Regions from separate parts of the Paraciimarium castrense LEGE 11436 genome, predicted to be linked through region 2. Evidence: riboswitches for the same ligand, from Rfam matches in the RefSeq annotation. Region 2 holds a riboswitch; the other holds the start of a gene.
What was found. Region 2 has a riboswitch for cobalamin ahead of ACWJIO_RS01760 (energy-coupling factor ABC transporter permease). Riboswitches for the same ligand answer to the same signal wherever they lie in the genome.

Region 1: linked by a shared signal. The riboswitch ahead of ACWJIO_RS05730 (HupE/UreJ family protein) and the one ahead of ACWJIO_RS01760 (energy-coupling factor ABC transporter permease) in region 2 are both predicted to bind cobalamin.

What each region holds. Positions count from the first base shown of each region.
Region 1 is NZ_JBSJOW010000003.1:2,148-16,812, reverse strand. Features, by position in the region: gene ACWJIO_RS05785 (glycogen debranching protein) at 1-392, shown strand, start outside; gene ACWJIO_RS05780 (hypothetical protein) at 500-706, shown strand; gene ACWJIO_RS05775 (high light inducible protein) at 848-991, opposite strand; gene ACWJIO_RS05770 (DoxX family protein) at 1,161-1,814, shown strand; gene ACWJIO_RS05765 (thermonuclease family protein) at 1,854-2,501, shown strand; gene ACWJIO_RS05760 (hypothetical protein) at 2,453-3,196, opposite strand; gene ACWJIO_RS05755 (hypothetical protein) at 3,260-3,469, opposite strand; gene ACWJIO_RS05750 (PhoX family protein) at 3,560-5,719, shown strand; gene ACWJIO_RS05745 (CopD family protein) at 5,723-6,172, shown strand; gene ACWJIO_RS05740 (hypothetical protein) at 6,230-6,487, shown strand; gene ACWJIO_RS05735 (pyridoxamine 5'-phosphate oxidase) at 6,516-7,079, shown strand; cobalamin riboswitch at 7,114-7,255, shown strand; gene ACWJIO_RS05730 (HupE/UreJ family protein) at 7,282-7,890, shown strand; cobalamin riboswitch at 7,923-8,097, shown strand; gene ACWJIO_RS05725 (fatty acid desaturase) at 8,378-9,403, shown strand; gene ACWJIO_RS05720 (hypothetical protein) at 9,354-9,863, shown strand; gene ACWJIO_RS05715 (arsenic resistance protein) at 9,928-10,929, shown strand; gene ACWJIO_RS05710 (acyltransferase family protein) at 10,937-12,103, shown strand; gene ACWJIO_RS05705 (TIGR04283 family arsenosugar biosynthesis glycosyltransferase) at 12,115-12,846, shown strand; gene ACWJIO_RS05700 (DUF547 domain-containing protein) at 12,859-13,545, opposite strand; gene ACWJIO_RS05695 (hypothetical protein) at 13,579-13,782, opposite strand; gene ACWJIO_RS05690 (DUF305 domain-containing protein) at 13,926-14,621, shown strand.
Region 2 is NZ_JBSJOW010000001.1:319,337-334,001, reverse strand. Features, by position in the region: gene ACWJIO_RS01825 (pentapeptide repeat-containing protein) at 1-508, shown strand, start outside; gene ACWJIO_RS01820 (hypothetical protein) at 539-982, shown strand; gene ACWJIO_RS01815 (hypothetical protein) at 1,027-1,365, shown strand; gene gap (type I glyceraldehyde-3-phosphate dehydrogenase) at 1,405-2,415, shown strand; gene ACWJIO_RS01805 (DUF805 domain-containing protein) at 2,441-2,746, shown strand; gene ACWJIO_RS01800 (hypothetical protein) at 2,915-3,265, shown strand; gene ACWJIO_RS01795 (succinate dehydrogenase/fumarate reductase iron-sulfur subunit) at 3,225-3,977, opposite strand; gene ACWJIO_RS01790 (fumarate reductase/succinate dehydrogenase flavoprotein subunit) at 3,987-5,903, opposite strand; gene ACWJIO_RS01785 (succinate dehydrogenase/fumarate reductase transmembrane subunit) at 5,900-6,541, opposite strand; gene ACWJIO_RS01780 (hypothetical protein) at 6,614-6,895, shown strand; gene ACWJIO_RS01775 (LexA family protein) at 6,972-7,370, shown strand; gene ACWJIO_RS01770 (Y-family DNA polymerase) at 7,378-8,664, shown strand; gene ACWJIO_RS01765 (hypothetical protein) at 8,709-8,960, opposite strand; cobalamin riboswitch at 9,098-9,246, shown strand; gene ACWJIO_RS01760 (energy-coupling factor ABC transporter permease) at 9,308-10,027, shown strand; gene ACWJIO_RS01755 (energy-coupling factor ABC transporter substrate-binding protein) at 10,032-10,343, shown strand; gene cbiQ (cobalt ECF transporter T component CbiQ) at 10,327-11,130, shown strand; gene ACWJIO_RS01745 (energy-coupling factor ABC transporter ATP-binding protein) at 11,127-11,927, shown strand; gene pstS (phosphate ABC transporter substrate-binding protein PstS) at 11,980-12,975, shown strand; gene cydB (cytochrome d ubiquinol oxidase subunit II) at 13,154-14,155, opposite strand; gene ACWJIO_RS01730 (cytochrome ubiquinol oxidase subunit I) at 14,158-14,665, opposite strand, start outside.

The DNA.
Region 1 (14,665 bases), on a different contig from region 2:
ACCTGGTGGATCTGATCAACCCCGAGCTGCCCCTGCAGGACCGTCCCCAAAAGCGGCACGACGATCCCCAGCAGCGCTGGCGCCAGTGGCACGGCGTGGAGATCACCCGGCCGGACTGGGCCAGCTGGTCGCACACCGTGGCCTGGAGCATCAACGACCACACCCAGGGACCGCTGCTGTGGTGTGGCATGAACGCCTTCAGCAAGGCCGTGCACTTCGACCTGCCGGTCTCCACCTCCGGCTGGCTGCGGGTGATCGACACCGCCCTGCCCGCCGGCCAGGACCTGCCGGCCCGTCCGGGGATCTGGAGCCCGGCGGGGATCCCGCTGGAGAGCCGCAGCCTGGTGTTGCTGGTGGCGCGGCGGCGGCTGGCCGGGGTGAAGCTGGATTGAACCGCCGGGACGAGGCCGCCGCGGCAGCAGCCAGGTCACGGGCTTAACAATCTGTCACGATTAACACTTCTTTACACTAAGCTGATGGTCGTTACGAGCTGAATGCCGTGGTCTTTGCCCTCCTCTACGCCGTGGCTGCAGCCGTTCTGCTGTGCAGCTCCTTCGCCCTGATGAGCCAGGGCTTCCGTGGCGGATCCGCGGCCGGGCCGCGGATCCGCAGCCGCCATCCTGAAGCCCCGGAGCCCGGCGAGCGGCTCCTCTATGTGGACCTCAACCGCGAACGCCTCGAAGCGCTTTACCAGCAGGCCTCCTGAAGGTTCCAGGCCCCGGCGGACCAGCGTCCGCGGGGTCTGCCGCCATCCGTGCGGTCGATCCACAGTCACCCCAGACCAGCAAAAAGCGGCGCCGTCCCTGGGGATGGCGCCGCTGCGGCGTTCTGGGGCTAGGGACAGGGCTCAGCCGAGGCCGATCTGACCGAGGATGCCCTGGCCGGTGAGAACTTCGGTGGCAAGGCCGATCACGAAGCCGAGCATGGCCAGGCGGCCATTCCAGGTTTCGGCGAAGGCCACGAAACCGAAGCGGGAAGCGGAGTCAGACATGGTTGCGCTTGGTTGCGAAACGTGAAGAAATAGTAACAGTGCTTGGGGCGGTTTGGGGCGCCGTGCTGGCCCGAAGGGAGCCGGCTTCCCGCCCCTCCTTCCCTTCTCAGCCAGTGCTTCACGTTTCGTTACCCGGCTTGCCAGAGTCTGGTGAGATCTCCCCTGAGCGATGACCACCGCCCAACTCCTCGAGGGCTTCGCCGGCCTCACCGGTTCCCTTATGGCCCTCTGGCTGCTGCGCCTCAACCGTCCCGACCTTGCCCCTGCCGAGGGGGCTGGCCCACTCACCCGCCTGCTGCAGCGCCCGGCTGTGCAGAGCGGCCTGCGGCGCTACGTGCTGCAGAAGGGCACCGCCGCCAGCATCGGCCTGCTGGCCCTGCGGCTGGCGATCGGCCTGATGATGATCCACCACGGCCAGGACAAGCTCGCCAATCCCCAGGCCTTCGCCGACACTTATGTGGCGCCGCTGCACCTGCCCTTCCCGCTGCTGCTCGCCTACGTGGCTGGCTTCTCGGAGGTGGTGGGCAGCTGGCTGCTGATCCTGGGCCTGCTGACGCCGCTGGGAGCCCTGGCGATCACCGGCACCATGGCCGTGGCCGCCTACCACCACATCCTCACCGCCGGGCTCAACATCTACGTGCTGGAACTGGTGGTGCTCTATCTGGGCGGCAGCCTGGCCCTGCTGCTGCTCGGCCCTGGACGGCTCTCCTTTGACGGCGCCATCACCGCCGAGCTGGTCAGCGAGTCGGTCGATGGATCCCGCGGCGGCCGTCCTGCTGCCCAGCCCCAGGCGGTCGCCGTCAGTGCCGCTCAGGGCGCCTGAGCGCGCGGCGCCCACACCCGGGGGCTGGACAATGGCCCCATGGTTCGTCGGTTCACAGTTCTGGGCTGCGCCACTGCCGCCGCCCTCTGCCTGGTCGCCCCGCTCCCCTCCGCAGCGACCGGCGGCACCGTCAGCGCCACCGTGCTGTCGATCGGTGACGGGGACAGCCTGAGGGTGCGGCAGGCGGGCCGGGTGGTGACGGTGCGGCTGGCCTGCATCGATGCCGCCGAGCTGAACCAGGCCCCCCACGGCCAGGAGGCCCGCAACGCCCTGCGCCTGCGGCTGCGCGTCAGCAGTTCCGTCAGCCTGCGCGTCAAAAGTACTGACCGCTTCGGCCGCACGGTGGCCGAGGTGATCAGCAACGCCTCGGACCCGGTGAACATCGGCCTGGCGCTGGTGGAATCCGGCCAGGCCTTCGTCTATCGCCGCTACCTGGGTCAGTGCAACGCCCGCGCCTACCTCGCCGCCGAAGAGCGGGCCAGCCGGCGCCGCAGCGGCGTGTGGCAGGTGGTGGGCGGCATCACCCGCCCGTGGGAGTTCCGCCGTGGTGGCAATGGCGGCAGCTCAGGCAGGCGCTACAGCTGCCGGCAGATCGGCTCCCATGGCCGAGCCCAGCAGATGCTGCGGCAGGGCCACACCTATCTCGATGGCAATGGTGACGGCGAGGCCTGCGAATCGCTGCGCTGAGGGCCATGGGCCCGCACCGTGGCGATCTGGCGGTAATGGGGGCTGGCTGCGCTGTCCACCTCGAAGGCGGTCCAGGAGGCGGCAGCCGCGGGCTCATCGCTCAGCACCGGCCATTCGAGGCGGACCCCCGCGTAGGTGATCCCCACGCAGGTGAGGTCCGGGTCGTCGGCCATCAGGGACCACAACAGATGCAGGGAGCTGCGGCGGTAGTCCGAGGCCGAGGGGCAGCAGGAAGGATCAGCGATGAAGCCTGGCGCCAGGGTGATGGCCTCAGCCCGCTCCCAGCAGAGGTAGGTGCCGTCGTCGGTGGGATAGAACCAGCAGGCTTCGTTCTCTGCCTGGTGCAGCGGGAAACGGTCCAGGGCGACGGCCTTGGTGCGGTCGTCTTCCAGCGCGTAGACCGCCAGCCACAACTGGGGCGGATCGAAGCGCGGGATCACCGCATCGCAATAGAGCTGGGTCGCAGCAGCCTGGGGCAGGCCCTCGGGGATGCTGCCGTTGAAGGGAAGCGCCTCAAGGCCCTGGCCTGACTCAGCAAGGGCTCTATGCCCAGCCTCCGGCAGGGCATAGAGCCGAAAGGCGGCCGCTTCGCGGATGCCGTGGCGCTGGGCCAGCTGCAGCTGGTCCCAGTCCGTGGGGCCATCGGGGGGAAGGCCCGACTCAGGAGCCAGAACGAAAGCCAATGACGCGGACATGAGCTGAGCTCCTGCTTCTGGGTGAACAGCCCCCCCCGGGGGATCCAGCATGGCGGCGATGCCTCAGGCCAGCCGCGGCAACCGGCAGCCGAGCTGGATCACGCCCTGATCCAGAAGCCTGCCGAGGCGCAGGGCCGCGGCCTCCTCCACTCGGGAAAACTCCGTCTGGCGCCTGGCCAGCCAGCTCAGCTCTTCGGGGGTGATCACCCCTGAAGCCATCGACTCGAGAAACAGTTCGCCCATGGTCATGGCGATGTTACGAAGTGTGTTCATCCTGGCATCCTTCTGGGGGGGCCGTGAAGAGGGGGCGTTGCGAAGCGGCTGTCGCCTGGACGACCACGGTCAGGCCCGAGACTGGCCGCCATGAACCGTCGCTCCCTGCTGGTGCTGCTCGGCCTGGCGACAGCCGGAACGGCCCAGGCCGGGCGGGCCAGGCCAGGACGCGCCTCGCCAAGCCCGATCCGCGGCAGTGGCCGCAGCGGCGGGCTGCCCTTTCAGCCAGTGTCCACGCCGCTGCCCCTGCCCCTCGATGGCCTCAGCGCCGCGGAGCAGCGCCTTCACTACGGCCAGGTGCACCTCGAGGATCGCCTCGTGGTGCCGGCTGGCTACCGGGCCGATCTGCTGGCGGTGTGGGGGGATCCGCTGGGGGATGGGAGCTTCGGATACAACAACGACCACCTCGCCTACCTGCCCCTGGCGCCGGGGCAGGCCCTGCTCACCGTCAATTTCGAGTACATCAGCCCCCTTCCCTGGGCGGAGGGGCTGGGTGAAGCCCGCGGCCTCAGCCTGCCCCTGGAGCAGCTCCAGGCGGCCCTGGCCGATCGCAACTCCCGGGTGGATGCCACCGCCCTGGCCAGTGGCGATCCCTTGCTGGCCATGGTGAAGGAGGTGGCCGGCGCTGCCCTTGAGGATCTCGGCATCGGCGTGGCGGGCCTGGAGCAGGGGCCCGAAGGCCGCTGGCGCCGCCAGCCAGGGCGCTTCGACCGCCGCATCAGCGGCCTCAGTGGCCTGCAGGATCCCGCCCAGGCCCTGCGCGCCAGTGGGCCGGCGGCGGCGGTGTTCCGCGCCGAGCGCCGCCTCGGCTACGACGACGGCCTCGGCGAGCGAATCATCGGCACCTTCGCCAACTGCGCCGGCGGCACCACCCCCTGGGGCACCGTGCTCAGCGCCGAGGAGAACATCCAGACGCAGGTGTGCGAGGCGGTGTACGCCGATGGCTCCTCGCTGGACCCGTCTGAGCTCCCCTTCCACTGGGACGGCCGCAGGCTCCGCGGCCTGGGCAACCCCTTCGCCCTGGCGGGCAACAAATACGGCTGGATTGTGGAGCTGGATCCGCGCCGGCCCCAGCGGCCTGCGGTGAAGCACACCGCCCTGGGGCGCTGCCGCCATGAGGCCGTGGCCGTGAAGGCCGAGGCCGGCCAGCCCCTGGTGCTGTACTCCGGGTGCGACCGCCACGGCGGCCACCTCTACCGCTACGTGAGCGCAGAGCGGATCAGCGATCCTCTCGATCCAGCCAATTCCGCCCTGTTCAGCGCCGGCCAACTGGAGGTGGCCCAGTTCAGCGCCGGCGGCCAGGGCCGCTGGATTCCGCTGCTGCCCACCACTCCCCTGGCTCCCCAGCTGCCCAGCCACTACCAGCGCTGGGGCCTGAGCCAGGCCACGCGGTTGCCCCACCCCGACCGCCGCCAGCCCGGCGCCGTCGACCTCAGCAGCGATGCCGAGGTGGGGCGCTATCTCGAGCAGTTCCGCAGCCTGGCTGCCCTCTACCCCGGCAGCGGCGAGACCCAGCTCGGCGCGATCCTGATCGACGCCCATCTGGCCGCCAACGCCGTGGGAGCCACCGCCGCAGCCCGCCCGGAAGACACGGTGATCGATCCGGCCACAGGCGATCTGCTGATCGCTTTCACGGCCGGGGGAGCCGATCGGGAGGGCCGGGCCGACCCCGCCATCTTCTCCGGCCCGGCCGGGGAGCCCACCTGGCCCCACGGCTGGGTGATGCGACTCAGCGAGAGCACTTCCAGCGCCGGCGGCTTCCGCTGGCAGATGGTGGCGGTGGGCGGCCTGCCCTGGGAGGGGGGCGTGGGCTTCGCCAACCCCGACAACCTGGAGGTGGATGGCGCCGGCAACATCTGGGTGGTGACCGACCGCTCCTCAGGGGCCAGCCCGGCCGAGGCCTTCGGCAATAACAGCTGCTGGGTGCTGCCCAGGCGCGGGCCGGCCCGGGGCGAGGCCCTCTGCTTCGCCACTGGGCCCATGGAGTGCGAGCTCACCGGGCCCTGCTTCGACAGCTCCGGGCACAGCCTGTTTCTGGCCGTGCAGCACCCCGGCGAAGTGCATGGCACCCGCAGGGCCCAGGGGTCCAGCCGCCACGCCACCGCCCTGGTGGATCGCGATGGGGCGGGTTTCGAGCAGGAGCGCTGGGTGCCGACCGGCTCGAACTGGCCCTCGGGCGTGCCCGGCAGGGTGCCCCGGCCTGGGATCGTGGCCATCAGCCGCCAAACCGGCGGGCCGCTGTTGCCTTGAGCGATGTCTCTGTTCTCCTGGCTGGTGATCGTGCATGCCCTGGCCGCCACGGTGTGGACCGGCGGCCACCTGTTGCTGGATCTGGGGGTGTTGCCCCGGGCCCTGCGCCAGGCCAGCGCCGCGCCGATCCGGGCCTACGAGGAGGTGTTTGAGCCGCTCGGACTCACCGCCCTGGCGATCCAGGTGATCACCGGCCTGGCCATGGCCTGGATCTATCTGCCGGGCCTGCAGGGCCTGTTCAACCCGGCGAACCCGATCGGGGTGCTGCTGGGCACCAAGCTGCTGCTGCTCGCCGCCACCGTGGCCCTGGCCCTGGACGCCAGGCTGCGCCTGATCCCCAACCTCACCGACAGCCGACTGGGTCCACTGGCCTGGCACATCCGCGCCATCACCGCCCTGGCGATCGCCTTCGTGGTGGTGGGCGCCGGCATCCGGCTGGGGGGCTTCAGCTGAGCGAGGCCAGCGGCTGGCAGGGCCCACCCGCCAGCATGGGGGTAACGCCCTGAGCCCATGCTGCTTCCCTGTCCCTTCGGCCCCCTCACCACCGCGGCCCTCGCCGCCAAGGCCGCCGGCCTTCAGGCCACTGTGTTGCTGCTGCTCACGCTGCTGATCAAGGCCCGCATCCAGATCAAGGCCGCCTCGGCCCTGGGGCTGTTTCTGCTGGCCCTGCAGACGCTGGTGTTTCTGGCCGTGGCCGGAGCTCTCGGGCTGGCGGCGGTGGGCGGTGGGGCCCTCGCCTTCCAGCGCCGCGCGGCCCAATCGGCGTGAGGGTGGGGCGGCGTGACGCTGGGAGGGTGTGATCGAACTCCCTCCCTGGCGCCCCCTGCTGCGGGCAGCACGTCAGCGCGAAGGACGCTCCCCGGCGGCCCGCTGGCTGCAGCTGGCCAGCGTGGCCACCGATGGCACCCCCCGGGTGCGCACCCTGGTGTTCCGCGGCTGGGTGGAGGGCAGCGTGCTGGAGCTGTTCACCGATGGCCGCAGCGCCAAGGCCGCTGAACTGCACCGGCAGCCGGCCGTGGAACTCTGTTGGCTGCTGGTGAGGGCCCGCAGCCAGTTCCGCCTGCGGGGGCGCCTGCTCAACCCCGATGCCGCGGCCGATCGGACGGCACGGCTGAGGCACTGGCAGGCCCTCAGCCCCGGCGGCCGGGCCCTCTGGGGCTGGCCCGAACCGGGGGCACCCCTTCAGGCCGGCGCCGCCTTCCCGGCCGCCCTCGACGACGGCACGCCGCTGCCGCCCCAGTTTCAGCTGCTCCAGATCCAGCTGGAGCATGTGGACCTGCTGGAGCTGGGGGGGCATCCCCACCGGCGCCGTCGCTGGCGGCTGGAGCACGGCTGGCGTGAGGAAGGGCTCAATCCCTGAAGGTTCGGGCTACTGCCGAATCGCCACGGCAGGAGCACAATGGGGGCGGAGTGGTTTCCGTGGCTCAGGCCCGGAAGGAAACGAGGAAAGTCCGGTGCAAGTCCGGCGCTGTCCCGCAGCTGTGAAGGAGAGACCTGCTCCTGAGCCAGAACGCTCGCCGCTTTGAGTTCTTTCCTGCCCGGCGCGGAAACCGGGAGAATCCATGCAACACCTCCGCTCCAGCCGCTCCCTCGGCCTTCTGGTGGCTCTTGCCACTGCCACGACCCTGCTCCTGGGCCAGCCCGCCCAGGCCCACAGCGTGGCCTCAGGCGGCCTGGCTGGAGGCTTCCTGCACCCCCTGGCCGGCACCGATCACCTGCTGCTGCTGATCGCCGTTGGCGCCGCGGCCTCCTACCTGTCGGCCGAACTGCTGCTCTGGGGTCTGGCGGGTGCCCTGGCCGGAGGCGTGTTCGGCGCCGTGGGCGGCGGCCTGCCCGGTGCCGAGCTGCTGGCGGGCCTGGCCATTCCGGCCGTGGCCCTGCTGGTGCTGCGCAGCCAGCAGTCGTCGCGGGCGCCGGCCCTGGAGTTCTGCGGCGCCCTGATCGCTGCTGCGGTGGCCGTGCACGCCATGCTGCACGGCCAGGAGGCACCGGCCGGTGCCGCCTCAGCCCTGTGGTGGGCGGGCGCCTTCTGCGCCTCGGTGCTGGTGAGCGGCAGCAGCTACCTGATGCTGCGGCGGCTGCCCAGCCGCTGGACCGCCGCCGTAGCCCTGCTGCTCGCCCTGGCTGGCGCGGCGCTGAGCCTCGGCCCGATTGCCTTCGGAGCCCGCTGAACACCGACGAGGCGTCAGTTCGCTGGCCTCTGCAGCAGAATGGCATCGACGGTTCCAGTGGTTCACACCCTGGACTTAAGGAGGAAAGTCCGGTGGGGAGAGGGTTCTTGGATCCTCTGCGAGTCCGGCGCTGTCCCGCAGCTGTGATGGGGTTCGCTCAAGGGAGCACCCCTCAGTCAGAACGCTCGCCGTTGTGATCAGCCCCCTCTCCCCCGGCGCGGACCGGGTTCCACGATGAATCCAGCCTTTCCTTCCAGCATCGGATCCCATCCCCTGTCGGCCTGCCAGGGCCTGGTGGAGCGCTGAGAAGCGCCGTAGACGTTTCCAAACCCAATCGAGAGTTGCATGGCCCGGCCATGCCAGCGCCGACCCCCAGGGTCGGGGCTGGTTCACCTGTAGGCGCCGTGGTTCTTCTTCTGCAGGGCCATGCACCGCATGGCTGCAGTCTCGTCTTTGCTTCCCCGGCCTTGTCTCCTCGCCCCCCTGCATGACCACCGACCTTCGGCCAGCCGACTTCGTTCTGGCTCCCTATGCCCGCAGCAGCAACTGGCACGGCGCCTTCCAGATCCTCAGCGCCGTGGGCCCCTACCTGGCCTGCTGGGCCCTTGCCATTGAGGCCGCCCAGCGGGCGCCCTGGGCCGTGCCCCTGCTGGTGATTCCCCTGGTGCTGTTCTCGCTGCGCTGCTTCTCCCTGATGCACGACTGCGGCCACCACTCCCTGTTCCGCAGCCGCTGGCTCAACCGGGTGGGTGGCTTCACCCTGGGGCTGGTGAATGCCATCCCCCAGCTGGCCTGGTCAAACGATCACGCCTTTCACCACCGCACCAATGGCGACTGGGAGCGCTACCGCGGCGTCACCGATCTGATCACCACCGATGACTTCGCCCAGCTCAGTGCCAGGCAGCAGGCCACCTATGGGCTGCTGCGCCATCCGCTGATGGGCCTGCCTGGAGGCTTTTACTACCTCGCCATCCAGCCCAGGCTGGAGTTGCTCAAGGCGATCTCCCGGGCGATCCGGGCCCAGGCCATGCCGCGCTCGGCCGAGTTCTGGGATCTGCTGCTCAACAACGTGGCGGTGGTGGGTCTGCTGATCCTGGCGGGCCAGCGCTGGGGCTTCGGCCTGGTGCTCGGGCTCTATGGCGTGACCCTGGCCTTCGCGGCGGCGATCTTCATCTGGATCTTCTTCGTGCAGCACATCTTCGAGGGCTCCTATGCCCACAACACCGAGGGCTGGAGCCACCTGCAGGGGGCCCTGGAGGGCACCAGCTATCTGCAGCTGCCGGCCTGGCTGCGCTGGTTCACGGCCGACATCGGCTACCACAACATCCATCACCTCTCGGAGCGCATTCCCAACTACAACCTGCGGGCGGCCCACGAGGCCAATGCCCATCTGCTGGCCGATGTGCCCACCCTGCGCCTGGGCGACATGCTCGGTTGCGCCCGCTTCATGCTCTGGGATCAGGATGGCGAGCGCCTGGTGCCACTACCGGGGCGGACCGATGCCGTGGCATGAGTCGCTGCCCTGGCGGGGGCCGATGCCCGGGCATGCCCAGGGGTCGGGATGCCATGGGGCCTGGGAGCCGCGCTTTCTGGAGCAGAACAGCCTGGTGATCGGCCACGCCGCCTGGCGGGGCTACCGGGCCAGCGGGCGAGGGCTGCTGATCTGTCAGCTAGACGCTCGGATCGCGCCGGAGCACGACTGGCGCCTGCAGGCGGTGCCGTTCAGCTGCCGCTATGTGGAGCGCGACCGGGTCGCAGACCAGCTGCGGCGGCAGGGGCTGGGGCCGGCGGCGATTCGTCCGAGCCTGGGGGCCCTCGACAGCTACGACCCGACCCGGGAGCTGGTGGTGCTGCTGTGCGGCAACGGTCCCGAGCTGATCGCCCTGCTGAAGAAGCTGCCCACACCGCCGCAGCAGTGCTTTGAGCTGGTGGAACGCCGCTGGAGCGAATTTGCCTGCGCAGCCACCCCATGACCCAATAGCACCCCGTTATGCGCATAAACGCGTAGAGTGATGATTCCGCTGCGCCCCCGCCGCCATGGCCGCCGTCTCCTGGCCCTTCGTCCTGCTGATGGCCCTGCAGCGGCGGCTGGTGTGGGCCATTCCCGCCGCCATGCTGCTCGGCCTGGCCTGGGGGGTGACCCTGCCCTCGGCCTGGCTGGTGGGCCTGGTGATGCCCCTCACCTTTCTGATGGTGTATCCGATGCTGATCGACCTGAGGCTGCCGCTTCTGTTCGGTGGCAAGGACCTCAGGCTGCAGCTCACCGCCCAGGCGATCAACTTCCTGGTGATCCCCTTTGTGGCCCTGGCGATCGGCCGGCTGTTCTTTCCCAGCCAGCCCCTGGTGGCCCTCGGCCTGTTGCTGGCGGCGCTGCTGCCCACCAGCGGCATGACCATCTCCTGGACGGGGTTTGCCCAAGGCAATCTGGAGGCTGCGGTGCGCATGACCGTGGTGGGCCTGGTGCTTGGCTCCCTGGCCACACCCCTCTACGCCAGGGCGCTGATGGGCGCTGTGGTGGAGGTGCCGATGGCCAGGGTGTTCCAGCAGATCCTGCTGATCGTGTTCCTGCCGCTGCTGCTGGGCCAGGTGACCCGCATGGTGCTGATCGCCTGCAAGGGCAGGGAGCACTACCAGAAGGTGATCAAGCCCCGCCTGCCGCCCTTCTCCACCCTGGGCGTGGTGGGCATCGTGGCCGTGGCCATGGCGCTCAAGGCGCCCCTGATCGTGGGCCAGCCCCTGCTGCTGGTGCGCATGCTGATGCCGCTGCTGCTGCTCTACGGCATCAACTTCGCCCTCAGCACCCTCGTGGCGCGCCGCTTCTTTCCCCGCAGCGACGGCATCGCCCTCGTGTACGGCACGGTGATGCGCAACCTCTCGATCGCCCTGGCCCTGGCGATGACGGCCTTCGGGCCGGAAGGCTCCGAGATTGCCCTGATCATCGCCCTGGCCTACATCGTTCAGGTGCAGGCCGCCGCCTGGTATGTGAAGGCCACCGACCGCCTGTTCGGTCCTGCGCTGGCGGCGGAAGCCCCGGCCTGAGGTGCCCGTGAGCGGTCCAGTTCGGGCCGCTCTCCCCGCGCCCCGCTGCCATGCCCTCGACGGCGCCCGCCTGCTGGCGGTGCTGCTGCTGATTCCCTTTCACGCCGCGGCGATCTTCTACGCAGGCGATCTGGGCACGTTCTATGTGACCAATCCCGAGAGCAGCCGGGCCCTGGGGGGCTTTCTGTTGCTGGTGCACCAGTGGCACATGCCCCTGTTTTTCTTTCTGGCGGGCTCGGCGAGCTGGTACTCCCTGCGATCGCGCGGTGCGGGGGCCTACCTGCGGGAACGCCTGCAACGGCTGCTGCTGCCCCTGGGGGTGGGCATTTTGGTGCTGGTGCCGCCCCAGGTGTACGTGCACGAACTGCAGAGCGTGGATTCAGCCCTGGGCTACCTGGGCTTCTACCCCCACTTCTTCGATGGGATTCGGCCAGCGGGTCACTTCGAGTGGGCCCACCTCTGGTTTCTGGCCTACCTGCTGGTGATCACCCTGCTCTGCCTGCCGCTGCTGGACCGGCTGAGTGCTCAGTCCAGCCCCAGCCCACCTGAAGGCGGTGCAGGCTGGCGGGTGAGCCTGGGCTCGTTGCTGCTGCTGGCCCTGCCCCTGATGCTCTCGGAGGCCCTGCTGAGGCCCCGCTGGCCGGGCTTTCAGAACCTCTACGACGACTGGGCCAATCTGCTGCTCTACCTGCTGTATTTCGTCTACGGCTACCTCTTCTGCCACCACAGCGGCCTCTGGGAGGTGCTGGATCGTCATCGCCGGCTGCTCCTGGCGCTGGCGGCGCTGAGCATGGCGGTGTTCGTGGCCCTCACGCTCAGCGGCGCCACGCCCGCAGCGGGCGATCAGTCTGCTGCCGCCCAGCTGTTCCAGGCCTTTCGCGGCTGGAACAGCTGGTGCGCCGTGCTGGCCCTGGTCGCCCTGGCGCGCCGCTTCCTGAAGGCACCCCATCCGCTGGTGAGCTACGGCAGCAAGGCCGCCATGCCGCTCTACCTGCTGCACCAGCCGGTGCTGGTGGGCCTGGGCTGGTGGGTGGTGCCGCTGCCACTCGCCATCGGCGCCAAATTCGCCCTGATCTGCGCCGGCTCCCTGCTGATCAGCCTGGGCCTCTACGAGGGTGTGATCCGGCGCCTGGGCCCCCTGAGCCCGTGTTTTGGCCTGGTGGGCCGGCCCTGAGCGCACTCCCCATGCAGCGCCTCTCGATCATCATTCCCACCCTCAATGAGGCCACCTGCCTGGCCGCCACCCTGGAGCGGCTGCAGGCCCTCGACCCGCCGGCCTGGGAGGTGCTGGTGGTGGATGGCGGCAGCCACGATCACACCACCAGCATTGCGGCGTCAGCGGGGGTGCGGGTGCTCCAGTCGCCGGCCACCGGCCGGGCGGTGCAGATGAATGAGGGGGCTCGCCAGGCCAGTGGGGCGCTGCTCTGTTTCCTGCATGCCGACACCCTGATCCCCACGGATCTGGTGGAGGTGGCGGAACGCGCCCTGGCCGATCCCTCGGTGGCCTGCGCCGGCTTTGTCTCCCTGATGCGCTCAGGCCAGCGCACCTGCTGGGGCGTGTCGGGGCTGAACCTGCTGAAAACCTATCTGGCGCCGCTGCTGTTTCGGCCGCTGCAGTTCCTGCGGGGGCTGAGGCTGCTGTTTGGCGATCAGGTGATGATCACCCGGCGCCACACCTTCTGGAAGGGCGGAGGCTTCGATGAAGCCCTGCCCCTGCTGGAGGATGGGGACCTCTGCCTGAGGCTGCTGAAGCAGGGCAGGATCAGGCTGATCCGCCGGGTGGTGGTGAGCTCCGATCGCCGCGTGCGGGCCTGGGGGGCCGGCAAGGCCATCGCCACCTATCTCGGCATCGGCATCCTCTGGGGCCTGGGCCTGCCACCTCGGCACCTGCGGCGCTTCTATGACGACGTTCGCTGAGAGGGCGCCGACTCAGCCCCTCTGCTGATTGAGGCTCCAGTCGTAGGGCAGGAACCGCACCTGGGGCTCTGGACCTGGGGGAATTCCATCTCCCAACCGGGGCAGGATGTAGCCGGGCAGAGAGGCGCTCACCGCCAGAAAGTCAGCCCGGTACCACTGAAAGATCCGGCTGACCCAGAGGATGTTGCGCTCCCGCTCGAAGCGCACCTTGGCGGGGTTGTGGATGAAGCGGTGAAGGTCAGCTTCGAGCTGCTGCTCCACGGCGTCGGTGCGGTAGGCGCGCTGGCGGAGCAAGGGACAACCCACCGAGGCACACACGATCGCGAAGTGAATGCGCGGATCCCCCAGCTGGCGCAACAGCTGATTTTCGATCTGGGCCAGGCTGAAGCAACCGTCCTGCAGCCGGTGCAGCGGCCGCTGAAAGAAGCGCAGAAAACCAACCCAGTTCGGCAGTCCCAGCAGGCTGGGGCGGATCGAGGCGATCGGGTAGGCCTCCAGCACGGCCTGAATCGTGAAGGCGTTGTAGAGGTTGATCCAGTGGGCCAGCTGCTCCTGGCGCCCTTCGGTGTGGGCCGTCTGGGCGGCCAGCCAGGCGCGGAGGGTGTGGCGATCCCGGCGCTGCCAGTTGGCGTAATCCACCCTGCCTTGGCCGTCCACATAGCGCTGCAGCAGCTGGTCCCAGACGGCGGGGTCTTTCATGCGGCAAGGATCCAGGGGGCAGGGGCCATCGGCTCAGCTGACGTTGCCCTCGCGCTGATCCGGCATCGAGGGCGGTGAGGGCGGCTCCTGCAACACCGGCAGCAGGCTGTTCAGGCCCAGCATCACGAACGACAACGCCCCCACCAGGGCCAGCAGCCGCATGCCGAGGGGCAAGCCCCGATCCACCAGCCTGTCGTCGGCATCCTGATCGTCGGGCTCGGGGGGCAGAGGCGTCATCGGGGGAAGCGGCTCAGCAGGCCATTCTCGCTGCCGCGGGCGAAGGGGGCAGGCGCCTTGGCGTGGACCGCTTGCTCCCCTTGACTCTCTAGCTGGATGGAGACCATACGGTGGACTGAACCGCTTCGTTGTCCCCTTTCCCCATGGTTGGATCCGCCTTTCGGTTCGGAGTGTCCGCACTGGCTCTGGCTTCGTTGCTCTCCTCCCCGGCCCTGGCCCAGGTGGATCCCCACGAGGGTCATCACGGCATGGACGGCATGCCAGGCATGACGACCCCAGGCCACGCCCATGACGTGGGCCCCGCCGGCGCCACCTACGACCTGCGCTTCCTCGACGGCATGGTGCAGCACCACACCGGCGCCCTGCGCATGAGTGAATTCGTCTTCGGCATTGACCAGCCCGGTGTGGGGGCCCTGGGCAACACGATCTGGCGGGATCAGGCCAGCGAAATCCGTGCCATGGGGCTGTGGCGCAGGGCCTGGTATCCCCAGGCGCCGGTGTATCCCGTGGCGCTGGCGCCTGGCGGTGATCCCAACAGCCTCTCCGGCCTCACCCGCATGAGCCAGGCCCAGATCGAGGGCATGCGGATGATGGGCGCCGGACCCACCCGGGAGAACCGGGTGGTGTGGTTCCTCGAGGGCATGCTCCACCACCATGGCGGGGCGCTGATCATGGCCCATGACGCCCTGGCCAAGAGCACCAACACCACGATCCGGCGCTTCGCGCGGGCTGTGATCGTGGCGCAGCGGGCCGAGATCATCGAGTTGCGCCGCATGCTGGCGGTGGAGGGATTGCGCAAGCCGGAGTACTCGCAGTACGACGAGCTCTTTGCCCTCTGAGCGGCCCGGCAGAAGCACGCTCCCCGCTTGACACTCCACCCCTG
Region 2 (14,665 bases):
TGCCGTCGCACCTGGCCGGTCCGGCTGGTGGCCCCGGCGTGGCGGGGTGTGGCTCAGCCTGGTGCTGGCTTTGATCCTGTGGAGTCCGGCAACGGCCTTCGCTGCGGTGGATGTGGCCAAGCAGGTGTTGATCGGTGCCGACTATCACGGCCAGGACCTGCGCGGCGGCACCTTCAACCTCACCAACCTGCGCGACGCCGACCTCTCGGGCTCCGATCTGCAGGGGGCGAGCCTCTATGGCGCCAAATTGCAGGATGCCGACATGAGCAACACCAACCTGCGCGAGGCCACCCTCGATTCAGCGGTGTTCAACGGCACCGATCTCACCAACGCCGTGCTGGAGGATGCCTTCGCCTTCAACGCCAAGTTCACGGACGTGATCATTGACGGCGCCGACTTCACCAATGTGCCCCTGCGCGGCGATGCCCTCAAGGTGCTCTGCGCGGCGGCCCGGGGCACCAATCCGATCACCGGGCGCGACACCCGCGACAGCCTCAACTGCGGCTGAGCGCCGACCCCGATCCGCCTCACCTGTGCCATGAGTTTCGACGCCCAAAGCCTGGAGCGCCTGCGTCAGCTGGGCCGTTCGCTGCCCAAGCCCCTGCCCGTCCCCGAGCCCCCCGCGGCCCGCAGACCCAGGGCCGACCAGCCCCGCCACAAGCTGGAAACGGAGACCAATCCGGAGACGCTCTTCGCTGAGCTGATGCAGGCCAGCGCCGATGGCACGGTGCCGCCGCACCTGCTGGATCGGCTGCGGACGCTGGAGGCCGCACGCCTGAAGCGTCAGCCGGCGCCAGCGGCATCGCCTGGCTCAACGGCCATGGCGGCGCCGAATCGGGGTCCGTCGCGCCCCGGCAAAGGCAACGGCAGCAGCAACGGCAAGGGTCTGGGCCGCCCCGACCCCCGGCTGATCGGCGAACATCAGGAGCTCTACACGGCCTTCCAGCAACTGCTGCTGGAAGACGACGAAGCCCTTCCTTGATTCACAAGCGCCTCCAGGCCCCTGCCAGAGCAGATGCTCCCGCCTTGGTGAGGCTCATCGCCGTGGCGATCGCTGTGCTCGCTGGCACTCCAGCCGCTGCCCAGGCGCCCTCCGAGGGCACCGGAGCCACGCAGAAGGAGTCGTTCATGCTGATGTTCGGCAAGGGCAACGGGGCGATGCGCACCCTCTGCGCCCTCGAACGCGATGGCCTGATCACCGCGACGCAGCGGCAGCGCTACAGCGAACAGCTGATGGGCGTGCTCACCGAGCCTGCTGACGGCGCCACCGCCCATCGCAACGTGCGCATCGGCATGGCCTTCGCCGATGGCCGCAGCAGCCTCTGCCCGAGCGCGGTGTTCAGCCCCGGCCCGCTCACTCCGTAGGCTCAGGATCCTGAGCTCCCTTCTGCTGCGCCGTCACCCATGACCCTCCGCATCGGCATCAACGGCTTCGGACGCATCGGACGCCTGGCCTTCCGCCGCGCCGTGAGCCTCGGCAGCGTGGAAGTGGTGGGCATCAACGATCTGATCGACCTCGACTACCTGGTTTACATGCTCCGCCACGACTCCACCCATGGCCGCTTTGCCGGCGAGGTGAGTGTCGAGGGGGACAAGCTGATCGTGAATGGCCAGGCGATCCGGGTGAGCTCCGAGCGGGATCCCGCCAACCTGCGCTGGGGCGAGATCGGGGCCGACTACGTGCTCGAGAGCACCGGCTTCTTCCTCACCGAGGCCAGCGCCCGGGCCCACCTGGAGGCCGGCGCCCAGCGCGTGGTGATGAGCGCCCCCTCCAAGGACGCCACGCCGATGTTCGTGATGGGCGTGAACCACAGCAGCTACGCCGGCGAGGCGATCGTGTCCAACGCCAGCTGCACCACCAACTGCCTGGCACCGATGGCCAAGGTGCTGCACGACAGCTTCGGCATCGAGAGCGGGCTGATGACCACCGTGCATGCCACCACCGCCACCCAGAAGACCGTGGACGGCCCCTCGGCCAAGGACTGGCGCGGTGGCCGTGGCGCGGGCCAGAACATCATCCCCAGCTCCACCGGTGCGGCCAAGGCCGTGGGCCGGGTGATCCCGGCGCTCAATGGCAAGCTCACGGGCATGGCCTTCCGCGTGCCCACCCCCGATGTGTCGGTGGTGGACCTCACCGTGAACCTGGCCCGTCCGGCCAGCTACGACCAGATCAAGGCGGCGATGAAGGCCGCCAGCGAAGGGCCGATGGCCGGCATCCTGGGCTACACGGAAGACGCCGTGGTGTCCACGGACTTCCTCGGTGAGAGCTGCACCTCGGTGTTTGATGCCGGCGCCGGCATCGCCCTCACCGACACCTTCGTGAAGCTGGTGGCCTGGTACGACAACGAGTGGGGCTACAGCTGCAAGTGCATCGATCTGATGCAGCACATGGCCACTGTGGCCTGTTCCGTGTAAGTAGTGGCGGCGTTCCGCTGTCACCATGCGCCTGATCGAAGCTTTCACCTCAGCCTGGAGTCGCTCCTTCGACTACAGCGGTCGCTCCAATCGGGGTGACTACTGGTGGTTTGTGCTGGCCAACCTGATTGTGGGCATCGTCCTCCAGGTTGTCTCCGAGAAGCTCTACTGGGTCTATGCCATCGCCAGCCTGGTGCCGGGGATTCCGATCTGTGTGCGGCGCCTGCGGGACATCGGCAAGCCCTGGCCCTGGCTGTTGCTCAGCCTGATCCCCATCGTGGGGGCCATCTGGCTGATCGTGCTGTTCTGCCAGCCGTCCGTGGCGCTCTGAACCCGGTTGAGACGCCCGGGGCACTGAACAGGAGATCGCTTCTGCTCCGCCGTGCCCCTTCGCCAGGCCGTCGCACCGACAGCCCCTTCACCTGCTGCTCCGCCCAGCGCCCTTCCGTCTGCCCCCGGCTCTTGCCCCCGAGGGTCCGGCGGAGCGCTGATCTCCCTGGTGGATCTGCGCAGTGCCGCCCAGCGCCACTGGTGGCTGGCCGGGGATGGCTTCCCCCAGCGGATCGCCGGCCTGCTGGCGGCGCCGCTGCAGGCCACGGGCCAGCCGGCGGCCAGCGCGGCGGAACTGGCCGAGATCTTTGCTCCCCTGCCGGCAATCGCTGCCGCGGAGGCCCATCCCGCCTGCCGTCAGGCGGGTTACCGCTACCTCCTCTGCCTGCGTCCCAGCGGGGTGCACCTCTCCTGCTGGCGGCAGTATCCCGGTGAGGTGGGCTGGCAGCGGCGCTGCGGGCCGATGGCCCTGGCTGCCTTCATCCGGCGCTTCGGCGCGCCTCGCGGTGCATCCAGCTGATCCAGTCGGCGGAGATCTCCTGGGGGCACACGGCCTCGCATTCCAGATGGCTGCTGCAGCTGCCGAAACCCTCCTGATCCATCTGCTGCTGCATCGCCCGCGCCCGCTGGGCGCGCTCTGGCTGGCCCTGGGGCAGCTGGCCCAGGTGGGCCAGCTTGGCGGCCACGAACAGGCTGGCGGAGGCATTGCGGCAGCTGGCCACGCAGGCGCCACAGCCGATGCAGGTGGCGGTGTCGAAGGCGGATCGGGCCTGTTCGGCCCCCACCAGCATGGCGTTGCCATCCGCCGCCTGGCCGGTGTTCACCGAGCAGTAGCCACCAGCGGCGATCAGGCGGTCGAGGGCGGAGCGATCCACGGCCAGGTCCTGCACCAGGGGGAAGGCCGCCGCACGCCAGGGCTCGAGGGTGAGCCGCTCACCACTGCTGAACTGGCGCAGGTAGAGCTGGCAGACGCTGGTGGCGGCGCGGGGGCCATGGGCCTGGCCGTTCACCAGGAAGCCGCAGCTGCCGCAGATGCCTTCGCGGCAGTCGTGCTCCATCGACACCGGCCGCTCGCCCGCTGTGATCAGCTGCTCATTGAGCTGATCCAGCGCCTCCAGCAGCGACACGTCGGCCGACACCGCCTCCAGGGTGTAGTCGCAGAAGCCGCCAGGAGCCTGGGGCGACTCCTGGCGCCAGATGCGCAGATGCAGGCAGAGGGTGCGGCTGCTCATGGGTGGGGCTCAGCGGTAGCTGCGGGCACTGGGCTCGAGGCTGGAGAAGTACAGGGGTTCAGCATGGCGAACGTGGTCGGCGCCGCCCCGGTGCTCCCAGGCGGCGATGTGGGCGAAGCGGCTGTCATCACGCCTGGCCTCGCCGTCGGCGGTCTGGTGCTCCTCGCGGAAGTGGGCCCCGCACGACTCCTCGCGGGCCAGGGCATCACGCAGCATCAACTGGGCCAGGCCGAAGAAATCCTCCAGCCGCAGCGCCTTCTCCAACTCCGGATTGGGCCCCGCCGCCGTGCCCGGCAGCCGCACCTCGGCATGGAAGCGCTGCTCCAGCGCCGCCACCTCCGCCAGCCCGGCCCTGAGGCCGGCGGCGTCGCGGCTGATGCCGCAGCGCTCGATCATCACCGCCCCCAGCTCCCGGTGGAAGGCATCCACGGGCCGTGGGCCCGCCACCTGCAGCAGGGCGGCGATGCGGCCAGCGGCCCGGGCGCGGGCCTCGCGGCATGCCGGGTGGTCTGCCGCGATGGCAGGGGTGGCATGGCCCGCCAGCCAGGCCGTCACCGTGAGCGGCGCGATGAAGTAGCCATCGGCCAGGCCCTGCATCAGGGCGCTGGCCCCGAGCCGGTTGGCGCCGTGCTCGGAGAAGTTGGCCTCACCCAGCACGAACAGCCCCGGAATCGAACTCATCAGCCGGTAGTCCACCCACAGGCCGCCCATCGTGTAGTGGGGCGCCGGGTAGATGCGCAGCGGCGTGGTGTAGGGATCCTCGCCAGTGATCCGCTCATACATCTGCAGCAGATTGCCGTAGCGGCTCTCGATCGTGCTGGCGCCCTGGCTGCTGATCGCATCGCGCAGATCGAGGTACACCGAGCGGCCGCCGGGCCCCACGCCATGGCCGGCCTGGCACAGCTCCCGGGCCCGCCGGGAGGCCAGATCGCGGGGCACCATGTTGCCGTAGGCGGGATAGAGACGCTCCAGGAAGTAGTCGCGCTCCTGCTCGGGAATCTCGGCCGGCGGGCGCGGATCGGCCGGCTGGAGCGGCAGCCACACGCGGCCGTCATTGCGCAGGCTCTCGCTCATCAGGGTGAGCTTGCTCTGGTAGGCGTCGCCGCTGGGGATGCAGGTGGGGTGGATCTGGGTGAAGCAGGGGTTGGCGAGCAGGGCCCCCTGGCGATGTGCCCGCCAGATGGCGCTGGCGTTGGACTTGAGCGCGTTGGTGGAGAGGAAATACACGTTGCTGTAGCCGCCGCTGGCCAGCAGCACGGCCTGGGCGGTGTGCACCTCCAGCTCACCGCTGATCAGATGGCGGGCCACCACGCCGCGGGCCACCCCCTCCACGGTGATGATCTCCAGCACATCGCGGCGGCAGAGCAGCTCCACCCGGCCGGCGGCCACCTGGCGCATGAGGGCCTGGTAGGCGCCGTAGAGCAGCTGCTGGCCCGTCTGGCCGCGGGCGTAGAAGGTGCGGCTCACCAGGGCCCCGCCGAAGTTGCGGGTGGCCAGGCTGCCGCCGTACTCCCGGGCGAAGGGCACGCCCTGGGCCACGCACTGATCAATGATGCCGCTGCTGATCTCCGCCAGCCGCCAGCAGCCCGCCTCGCGGGCGCGGAAGTCGCCGCCGCGCACGGTGTCGGCGAACAGGCGGCTGATGCTGTCGCCATCGGCGGCCCGGGGACGGGCGGCATTGATGCCCCCCTGGGCCGCCACTGAATGGGCCCGGCGCGGGCTGTCATGGAAGCTGAGCAGCCGCACCTGGTAGCCCTGTTCGGCCAGGGTGGCCGCCGCCGAGGCGCCGGCCAGGCCGCTGCCCACCACCAGCAGCCGCAGCTGCCGCTTGCGCTGCGGGCTCACCAGGGGCAGCCCCTCCTTGCAGTGCTGCCAGGCCTGCGGCAGCGGACCACCGGGCAGCTGGGCATCGGGCAGTCCGCTCATGGCCCCGGCTGCAGAGGCAGCCCCAGGCCGAGGGCCAGCGCCACGGATACCGCCGCGAAGCCGATGGCCACCACCAGGGCCAGCAGGCGCCCCGCCAGGCGGATGCGGGGGCCGTTGCCGGCATCGAGCAGGCCCAGGCTGCGGTGGGCGGCCTCCGAGCCATGCAGCAGATGCAGTCCCACGGCGGCGGCGGCGGCGAGGTAGAGGGCCAGCATGGCCGGCTGGCGCAGCACCGCCTCCAGGACAGCCCGTTCGGCCCCCTGCGGCGGGCGCGGCCAGCGCAGCTGGCCCAGATGCACCGCCAGAAAGAGCAGCAGCCCCACGCCGCCGATCGCCTGGCTGCGGGCCGCCAGGGCCGCCAGCGGCTGGCCGCGACGGCTGCTGAGGCCGGCGCTGTTGCCGGCGCGACGGTTGGCGATCACCTTGGCCAGCCCCAGGCCCAGATGCAGCAGCACCGCAGCCAGCAGGGCCAGCTCCACCAGGAGCAGCCAGGCGGCGCGATGCAGACCGGCCGCATAGGCCTCAAAGCGCTCGGGGGCCAGCACCGCCGGCAGCACGCCGGCCAGATGCACCAGCAGGAACAGCACCAGCAGCAGCCCCGCCCCCGCCGTGCCCAGCCTCAGCGTGGTTGCGCCCATCCCTGTGGCCACCGTTGATCGGCTGCGGTGTTGGGCCCATGGTATGGAGAACCGCGCCCCGGCTCCGCCGCCATGACCACCAATCTCCAGGCCATCGGCTTCCTGTTCAGCTTCGTGCTGGGTTGGGGCATCGGCGGCTCCCTGCTCGATGCCGCTCTGGTCCGCGCCGGGGTCTACGGCCTGGAGGGCGGGCAGCTCGGCCCCTCCATCACCTTCGTGCTGTGGAGCCTGCTCTGGCTGGCTGGCGGCGCCCTGCTCTACGAGCGCTTCACCGCAGGGCCGCCCGGGGCCGATGCCGGTCCTGATGCTGGGCCCGGGCCCGGGCCTGACTTGGGGAAGGGCCCCCAGGCGTAGCAGGAACCGCCCCGAGCCAGCACCCGATTCAGATCAGTACACCTGTACTACTCTGGGGCTCGACGATCCTCGCGGCGTGGCCGACATCCCCAGGCACCGCCCCAACAGCCAGGCCAGCTCACACGCCAGCGCCCAGGCCAGCGCCCAGGACACCGCCCAGCCAGGCCTCAACCTGCAGCGTCTGCTGGTGCCCCACCCCGGCGCCACCCTGCTGCTGCGGGTGGCCGGCGACTCGATGCGCGATGCCGGCATCCGGCACGGCGACCTGCTGGTGGTGGACCGGCAGCTCGAACCGCGGGCGGGCCTGGTGGTGGTGGCCCTGCTCGATGGCGGCTTCACCGTGAAACGCCTGGCCGGCCGCGGAACCCGGCAGTGGCTGGAGGCGGCCCATCCCGCCTACCCGGCCCTGCCGCTGCACCCGCATCCCGACGCCCGCATCTGGGGGGTGGCCACCCATGTGATCCGCCGCTGCTGAGGGGGCCATGCCGACCAGCACGGCCATCGCCCTGATCGATGGCAACAACTTCTATGCCTCCTGCGAGGCGGTGCTGGAGCCCGCCCTGCTGGGCCGGCCCCTGGTGGTGCTCTCCAACAACGACGGCTGCATCGTGTCGCGCAGTGCCGAGGCCCGGCGGCTCGGCATCGCCATGGGCCAGCCCTACTTCCAGGTGCAGCGCCAGCTGGAGCGCCTCGGCGTGGTGGTGCGCAGCTCCAACTACGCCCTCTACGCCGACATGAGCCAGCGGCTGATGGCCACCCTGGAGCGCTGGGTGGAGGAGCTGGAGATCTACTCGATCGACGAGGCCTTCGGCCTGCTGCCCCGGCCGCCGGGCAGCGATCTCACCGCCTGGGGGCTGGAGCTGCGGCGGGCGGTGCAGCGGGAGCTGGGGCTGCCGGTGGCGGTGGGCCTCGCCCCCACCAAGGTGCTGGCCAAGCTGGCCAACCGCCTCGCCAAGGGGCAGCCGACCCATGGCCATGTGTTCGACCTGGGGGCCTGCAGCGACCCCTCCGCCTGGCTGCAGCAGGTGGCGATCGAAGACGTGTGGGGCATCGGCCGGCGCCTGGCCCGCTGGTGCCGGCTGCGGGGCGTCGCCCATGCCCTCGCCCTGCGCGACATGCCGAGCGGTGAGCTGCGCCAGAAGTGCGGCGTGGTGGGCCTGCGGCTGCAGCAGGAACTGCGGGGCCACCGCTGCCTGCCGCTCACCCTGGTGCCAGCGCCGAAGCAGGAAACCTGCGTGAGCCGCAGCTTCAGCCAGCCGGTGCGCACGGCCGCGGAGCTGCGCCAGGCGGTGGCCACCTACACGGTGCGGGCGGCCGAGAAGCTGCGCCGCCAACGGCAGCGGGCCGGGGCCCTGAGCGTGTTCGTGCGCAGCAACCCGTTCAACGGCACCAGCTTCTACAGCAACAGCGCCACCCTCACCCTGGCGCTGCCCAGCCAGGACACCGCCGTGCTGCTGGCGGCGGCCCTGCCCCTGGCCGAGGCCCTGTTCCGCCCCCAGCACCCGCTGCAGAAGGCCGGCGTGCTGCTGCTGCAGCTGCAGGGCGAGGAGCTGCTGCAACACCACCTGCTGCAACCGCTGCCGCCGGAGCAGCAGCAGCGCCGCGCTGCCCTGATGGCCGCCGTGGACCGGCTCAACCGCCGCTACGGGCGCGGCACCGTGCAGTGGGCCGCCTGCGGACTGCAACCGCCCTGGGCGATGCGGCGCGACAGGCTCTCCCGGGCCGCCACCACGCGGCTGGAGGCGATCCCACGGGTGCTGGCGCAGTGACAGGCGGGATCGGCGCTGCGGCCGGGCTCGTCGTGGGGCGGAACTCAGGGCAGCTGCGCCAGGCAGGCCTCGATCATCGCCGCCGTGACCGGAATCGTCTCCAGCTCATCGGCGTTGTCGAGGAAGGCGTCAAAGGAGGCGTAGCGACGGATGCAGGGATCGGCGCCGGGGGCGCTGCAGGCGGCGGCCCAGTCGCCGTCGTCGGGCTTCACCAGGGCATAGGCCATCAGGGCCTCCTCCAGATCGCCACCATCACCGATGCCCTCGCCGTGCCAGAGCACTTCGAAAAAGTCCATGGACGCGGGGGGAACACGGAGCACACCCAGGTTACTGAGCACGCCGGCCTCCCTGAAATCGGAGCCGGACACAGCGCTGGAGCCAGAACTGGAAACGAAACCTGAAGCGGGGCGAGAAAGAGCTGAGCAGCCATGGGTATGCTCAGATTCAGAACGGTTCCGGCGGGGTTCAGCCGCCGGAGGCAACAGGGAAAGTGCCGTTGAAATCGGCCGCTGTCCCGCAACTGTGTTTCAGGGTCCCAGGACCCTGATCAGTCAGAACACCTGCCGTTCTTCACAACTCAACTGTCTTACCTGCGAGGTACAGAGTGAAGACCATGCCAGCAAAGCTGGCCAGCCTGTCGTTGATGGCTGCGCTCAGTTTCTGCCTTGTTCTATTAACGCCTGCCCCGGCGCAGGCGATGCACATCGCCGAGGGCTTCCTGCCGCTGCAGTGGGCCGTGGCCTGGTGGCTGATCTCGCTGCCCTTCCTGGCGGTGGGGCTGCGGTCGCTGACGCGCATCAGCCGCAGCCACCCGGAGCTGAAGCTGCTGCTGGCCCTGGCCGGCGCCTTCACCTTCGTGCTCTCGGCCCTGAAGATTCCCTCCGTCACCGGCAGCTGCTCCCACCCCACCGGCACCGGCCTGGGCGCGATTCTGTTCGGCCCCACGGTGATGACCGTGATCGGCAGCATCGTGCTGCTGTTCCAGGCGCTGCTGCTGGCCCACGGCGGGCTCACCACCCTGGGCGCCAACATCTTCTCGATGGCGATCGTGGGGCCATTCGTGGCCTGGGGCGCCTTTCAGCTCTTCAGCAGCAGCGGCCACAGGCGCCTGGCGGTGTTCGCCGCCGCCGCCCTCGCCGACCTGGCCACCTACGTGGTCACCGCTGGCCAGCTGGCGATCGCCTTCCCCGCCGCCAGCGGTGGGGTGATGGCCTCATTCCTGAAATTCGGCAGCATCTTCGCGATCACCCAGATTCCCCTGGCGATCACCGAAGGCCTGCTCACCGTGCTGGTGTGGAACTGGTTGCAGTCCTATGGCCAGCCCGAGCTCAAGACCCTCCGCCTGCTCCACCAGGAGAGCTGACCCCATGACCCGTTCTGGAAAACAACGCCCTCAGGGCAACTGGCTGCTGGTGCTCGCCGTGGTGGCACTGAGCGCCCTGCCCGTGCTGGTCGTGCGCGGCGAATTCTCCGGCGCCGACGGCCAGGGCATGGACGCCATCAGCGAGATCCAGCCCAGCTACAGGCCCTGGTTCAACGCCGTGGTGGCGTTGCCCAGCAGCGAGGTGGAAAGCCTGCTGTTCGCCAGCCAGGCGGCCCTGGGCGCCGGCGTGATCGGCTACGTGATCGGGCTCTACAAGGGACGCGCTCTGAACAGGGGCGATGAGTCACCGGATTGACGCCCTGGCCTACGGCAACCGGCTGCGCTGGTTGCCCCCTGGCCAGAAGCTGGCCTTTGCGGCGGTGCTGCTGCTGCTGGGGCTGGTGGCACCTCCACTGGTCCAGGGCCTGATCAGCCTCTGGCTGACGGTGTGGATCGTGGTGTACGCCGCGATCCCGGCGCGGCTGTACCTGCCGCTGCTGCTGTTGCCGCTGGGGTTCGCCATCGCCAGCCTGCCGGCCCTGCTGCTGCAGGCGGTGCCGCTCGACGCCTTCACCGCCACCGCTCGCGGGGACGTGTGGCGGGAGCTGGCCTGGCCCCTGGGCGGCTGGATGGTGTCCGTGAGCCAGCAGGGGGTGGGGCAGGCCGCGCTGCTGATCAGCCGCTCGCTGGCCGCCAGCAGCTGCCTGATGTTCGCGCTGCTCACCACGCCCTTCAGTGAGCTGATCGCCGTGCTGCGGCGCCTGCGACTGCCGCCCCTGCTGCTGGAGCTGCTGGTGCTCACCTACGGATTCATCTTCAGCCTGATGGCCATGGCCAGCGAGCTGTGGGTGGCCCAGCAGGCCAGGGCCGGGCTGCGCGGCTGGAGGCAACGGCTGCAGGGCCTGGGCGTTCTGGTGGCCCAACTGTTGCATCGCTCCCTTGCCACCTACCGGGGTCTGGCCATGGGCCTCGCCGCCCGGGGCTTCAACGGCGACCTGCGGGTGGTGGGGGGAGAGCGTCACCGGAGCTCGCCGCGCTACCAGGGAGAAGCCATTGCCGGTTGTGCCCTGCTCGGCGCCCTCTCCCTGGGGCTGGGGCGTTGAGCCCATGGCGCCACCCGGGCGGCGGCAGCAAGCCAGCCGGATCCCTGCTGCGGTTCGAGGCCGTGGGATTCCGCTACCCCTGCGCGATGGAGCAAGCCATTGATGGCCTCAGCCTGGAGGTGCCCCAAGGCTCGCGCTGCGGCCTGATCGGCGACAACGGCTGCGGTAAAACCACCCTGTTCCTGCTGGCCAATGGCCTGCTCAGGCCCCAGACGGGCCGGCTCCACTGGAGGGATCAGCCGATCCGCTACGACCGCCGGTCCCTGCGCCGCCTGCGCCAGCAGGTGGGGCTGGTGTTTCAGAATCCAGAACACCAGCTGGTGGCCACCACGGTGGAGGAGGACCTCTCCTTCGGCCTGGTGAATCTGGGCCTGGAGGAGGCTGAGATCCGCCGCCGGATGCAACAAGCGGTGCAGAACTTCGGGCTGGAGGCCTTGCTGGAGCGTCCTACCCACATGCTCAGCATGGGCCAGAAAAAAACCCTCTCCCTGGCCGATGTGATGGTGCTCGAACCCGAGCTGCTGCTGCTCGATGAGCCCACCGCCTATCTGAGCCCGGGCCATGGCCGCGCCCTGCTGCGCCAGTTGCAGCGCATCCATGCCAGCGGCACCACGATCCTGGTGGCCAGCCACGACATGGAGTTTCTCAACGGCTGGGCCGACTGGCTGTTCGTGATCGAGCGGGGCCGGCTGGCGCTGGAGGGCTCCCCGGCCCAGGTGTTCGCGCAGCACCAGCGCCTCGAAGCCCTGAATCTCGGCATACCCCCAAGTCTTGACCAGTCGTTAATCAGGCGATAAGGAACTCGCCATTTCGCGCGTTTATCAAGGGGAGGACTTCCACTCCCCATCCATGACCTTCGCCAAGAAGGCCTTCATCGCCATCGGCGCCACGGCCGTCAGCCTCACGGCAGCAACCGCCATCACCAACCCCTCCCTGGCCCAGGCCACCATCAGCGGTGCCGGCGCCAGCTTCCCGGCGCCCTTCTATCAGCGCGCCTTCGCGGGTGTGGCCAGCAAGGTACGTGTCAACTATCAGTCGGTGGGCTCCGGCGCCGGGGTGCGGCAGTTCGTGGCCGGCAGTGTGGATTTCGGCGCCACCGATGAGCCGATCAAATCTTCCGAATCCTCCAAGGTGAGCCGGGGTGTGGTGCAGTTCCCCGCCGTGGGCGGCACCATCGCCGTGGCCTACAACAAGGGTGACTGTGCCAAGCTGAACCTCAGCCAGAAGCAGTTGGTGGATGTGTTCCTGGGCAAGATCACCACCTGGGAGCAACTCAAGTGCGGCCGCGGCAAGATCACCGTGGTGCATCGCTCCGACGGCTCCGGCACCACCTTCGCCTTCACCAATTCCCTCAGCGCCTTCTCGCCGGAGTGGAAGAGCAAGGTGGGAGAGGGCAAGGCGGTGAAGTGGCCCGTGGGTCTGGGCGGCAAGGGCAATGAGGGCGTAGCCGGCGTGCTCACCAACACCCCGGGCAGCATCGGCTATGTGAACCAGGCCTTTGTGAGGGGCAACCTGAAATCAGCGGCGCTGCAGAACCGGGCCGGCAAGTTCGTGATGCCCACCCGTGCCAGCGGCGCAGCGGCGCTGAACAACATCAAGCTGGATGGCAACCTCGCCGGCGAGAATCCCAACCCCGCCGGCGCCAACAGCTACCCCATCTCCACTCTCACCTGGATCCTGGCCTACCAGCGCGGTAACGGCGCCAAAACCAACTCGATCCGCACGGCGATGAACCACCTGCTCAGCCCGGCGGCTCAGAACCAGGCTGCCAGCCTCGGCTATGTACCCCTGGAGGGCAACATCCTCAACCAGGCCAGGAGGGCGGTGGGTCGCATCAGTCCCTGACACAGGCGGGATCAGCGCAACGCTTTCCGGCACCCACAATGTTGCACCCACCATGGTTCAGAGGTGGTCGGGCTGTTGATCAGCCAGCTGGGTACCGGAAGGCGGCGTGGCGATACCAACCGGAGGTCAGAGCGCCCGCAGGGGGCCAGCCAGCTTCCCTCTCGGGGAAGGGTGATGCTCATTCAGTGGAAACCTTGCCGCGGAAGGCGATGTAGTTGTAGATGTTGTAGAAGAGCATGATGGGTATCAGTACACCGATAAAGGTGAGCATGAACACCTGCGATGTTACCGATGCTGAGGCTTGAAAGATCGTGACCGATGGAGGAATCACCGCCGGAAACACCATCACCCCCAGCCCCGCGAAGCTCAGGATGAAGAGCAGCACGGTATAAACAAATGGCCACACCTCCTGCTGCAAATCCAGGCTGCGGAACAGCTGCACGATCAGGGCCACGCCCAGCAGTGGCAGCACCACGAAGAACGGCAGGAAGGCCGGATCAAACAGACGCTGACGCAGGGTTTCCGAGGCGAACGGAGCCGTCAATGTGATCGCCAGAGCCCCCAGCAGCGTGGTTGCAGCCGCCAGGCGAGCGGTGCGCACGTGCAACCGTTGCAGCTCGCCACTGGTTTTGATGATCAGGTAGGTGGAGCCGATCAGCACATAGCCCTGGATGAGCGTGAGCGCCACCAGCAGGCTGCTGGGGTTCACCCAGATCCACACGGAGCCCGTGAAGTGGCCGGCGGCATCGGTGGGGATGCCGGACAGCACCGTGCCCAGGCAGACGCCCTGGGAGGCGGCGGCCAGCACACTGCCGATCCCGAACATCAGGTTCCAGGGGCGTTTGTTGACGGCGTTCTCACGGAATTCGAAGGCCACCGCCCGCAGGATCAACCCCAGGATCATGAGATAGATGGGTGCGTAGAGCGCCTTGAGGATGGTGCCGTAGGCCAGTGGAAAGGCACCGAACAGGGCGCCGCCCATCAGCACCAGCCAGGTTTCGTTGGCGTCCCACACATTCCCGAGGCTGGTCATCAGGATCGTGCGCTGCTCTTCTCCAGGGGAGGTGAGCGAGAGGATGCCAACCCCCAGATCAAAGCCATCGAGAATCACATAGAGCAGCAGGAACAGCGCCAGGATCACGAACCAGACCGTGGGCATGAACACATCGAGAAAGTCCATGCTCAGGCGCTCGGGGTGGGGAGGCTGGCCGCGTCGGCCCCGGGGCCATGGGGCGGCTCCAGCGTGAGATCCGGCCCCTTGGCGATGATCCGGGAGCCGAAATAGAGCGCAAGCACCAGCAGCACGCTGTAGAGCACCGCGAAGGTGCTCAGGCTGGTGATCACCTCGCCCACCGGCAGCACGGAAGCGGCATCGGCGGTGCGCAGCTGCCCGTAGACGGTCCAGGGCTGACGGCCAACGCAGCGCACCACCCAGCCCGCTTCGATGGCCAGGTAGCCGGCGGGAGCCGAGAGGATCCAGGCCCAGCTGAACCAGCGCCAGCGCTCAAAGCTGCCGGCGTTGAGCCCACCGCGCCACCACAGCAGCAGACTGAGGGCCATCAGGGCTGCCGCCGCCAGGCCGATCGCCACCATCAGCCGGAAGGCATAGAAGAGCAGGCCCACCATGCGGGGGCGCTGGTCGGCGGGCCAGCTGTTGAGCCCGCGCACGGGCTGGCTGAGCCGTGGTCGC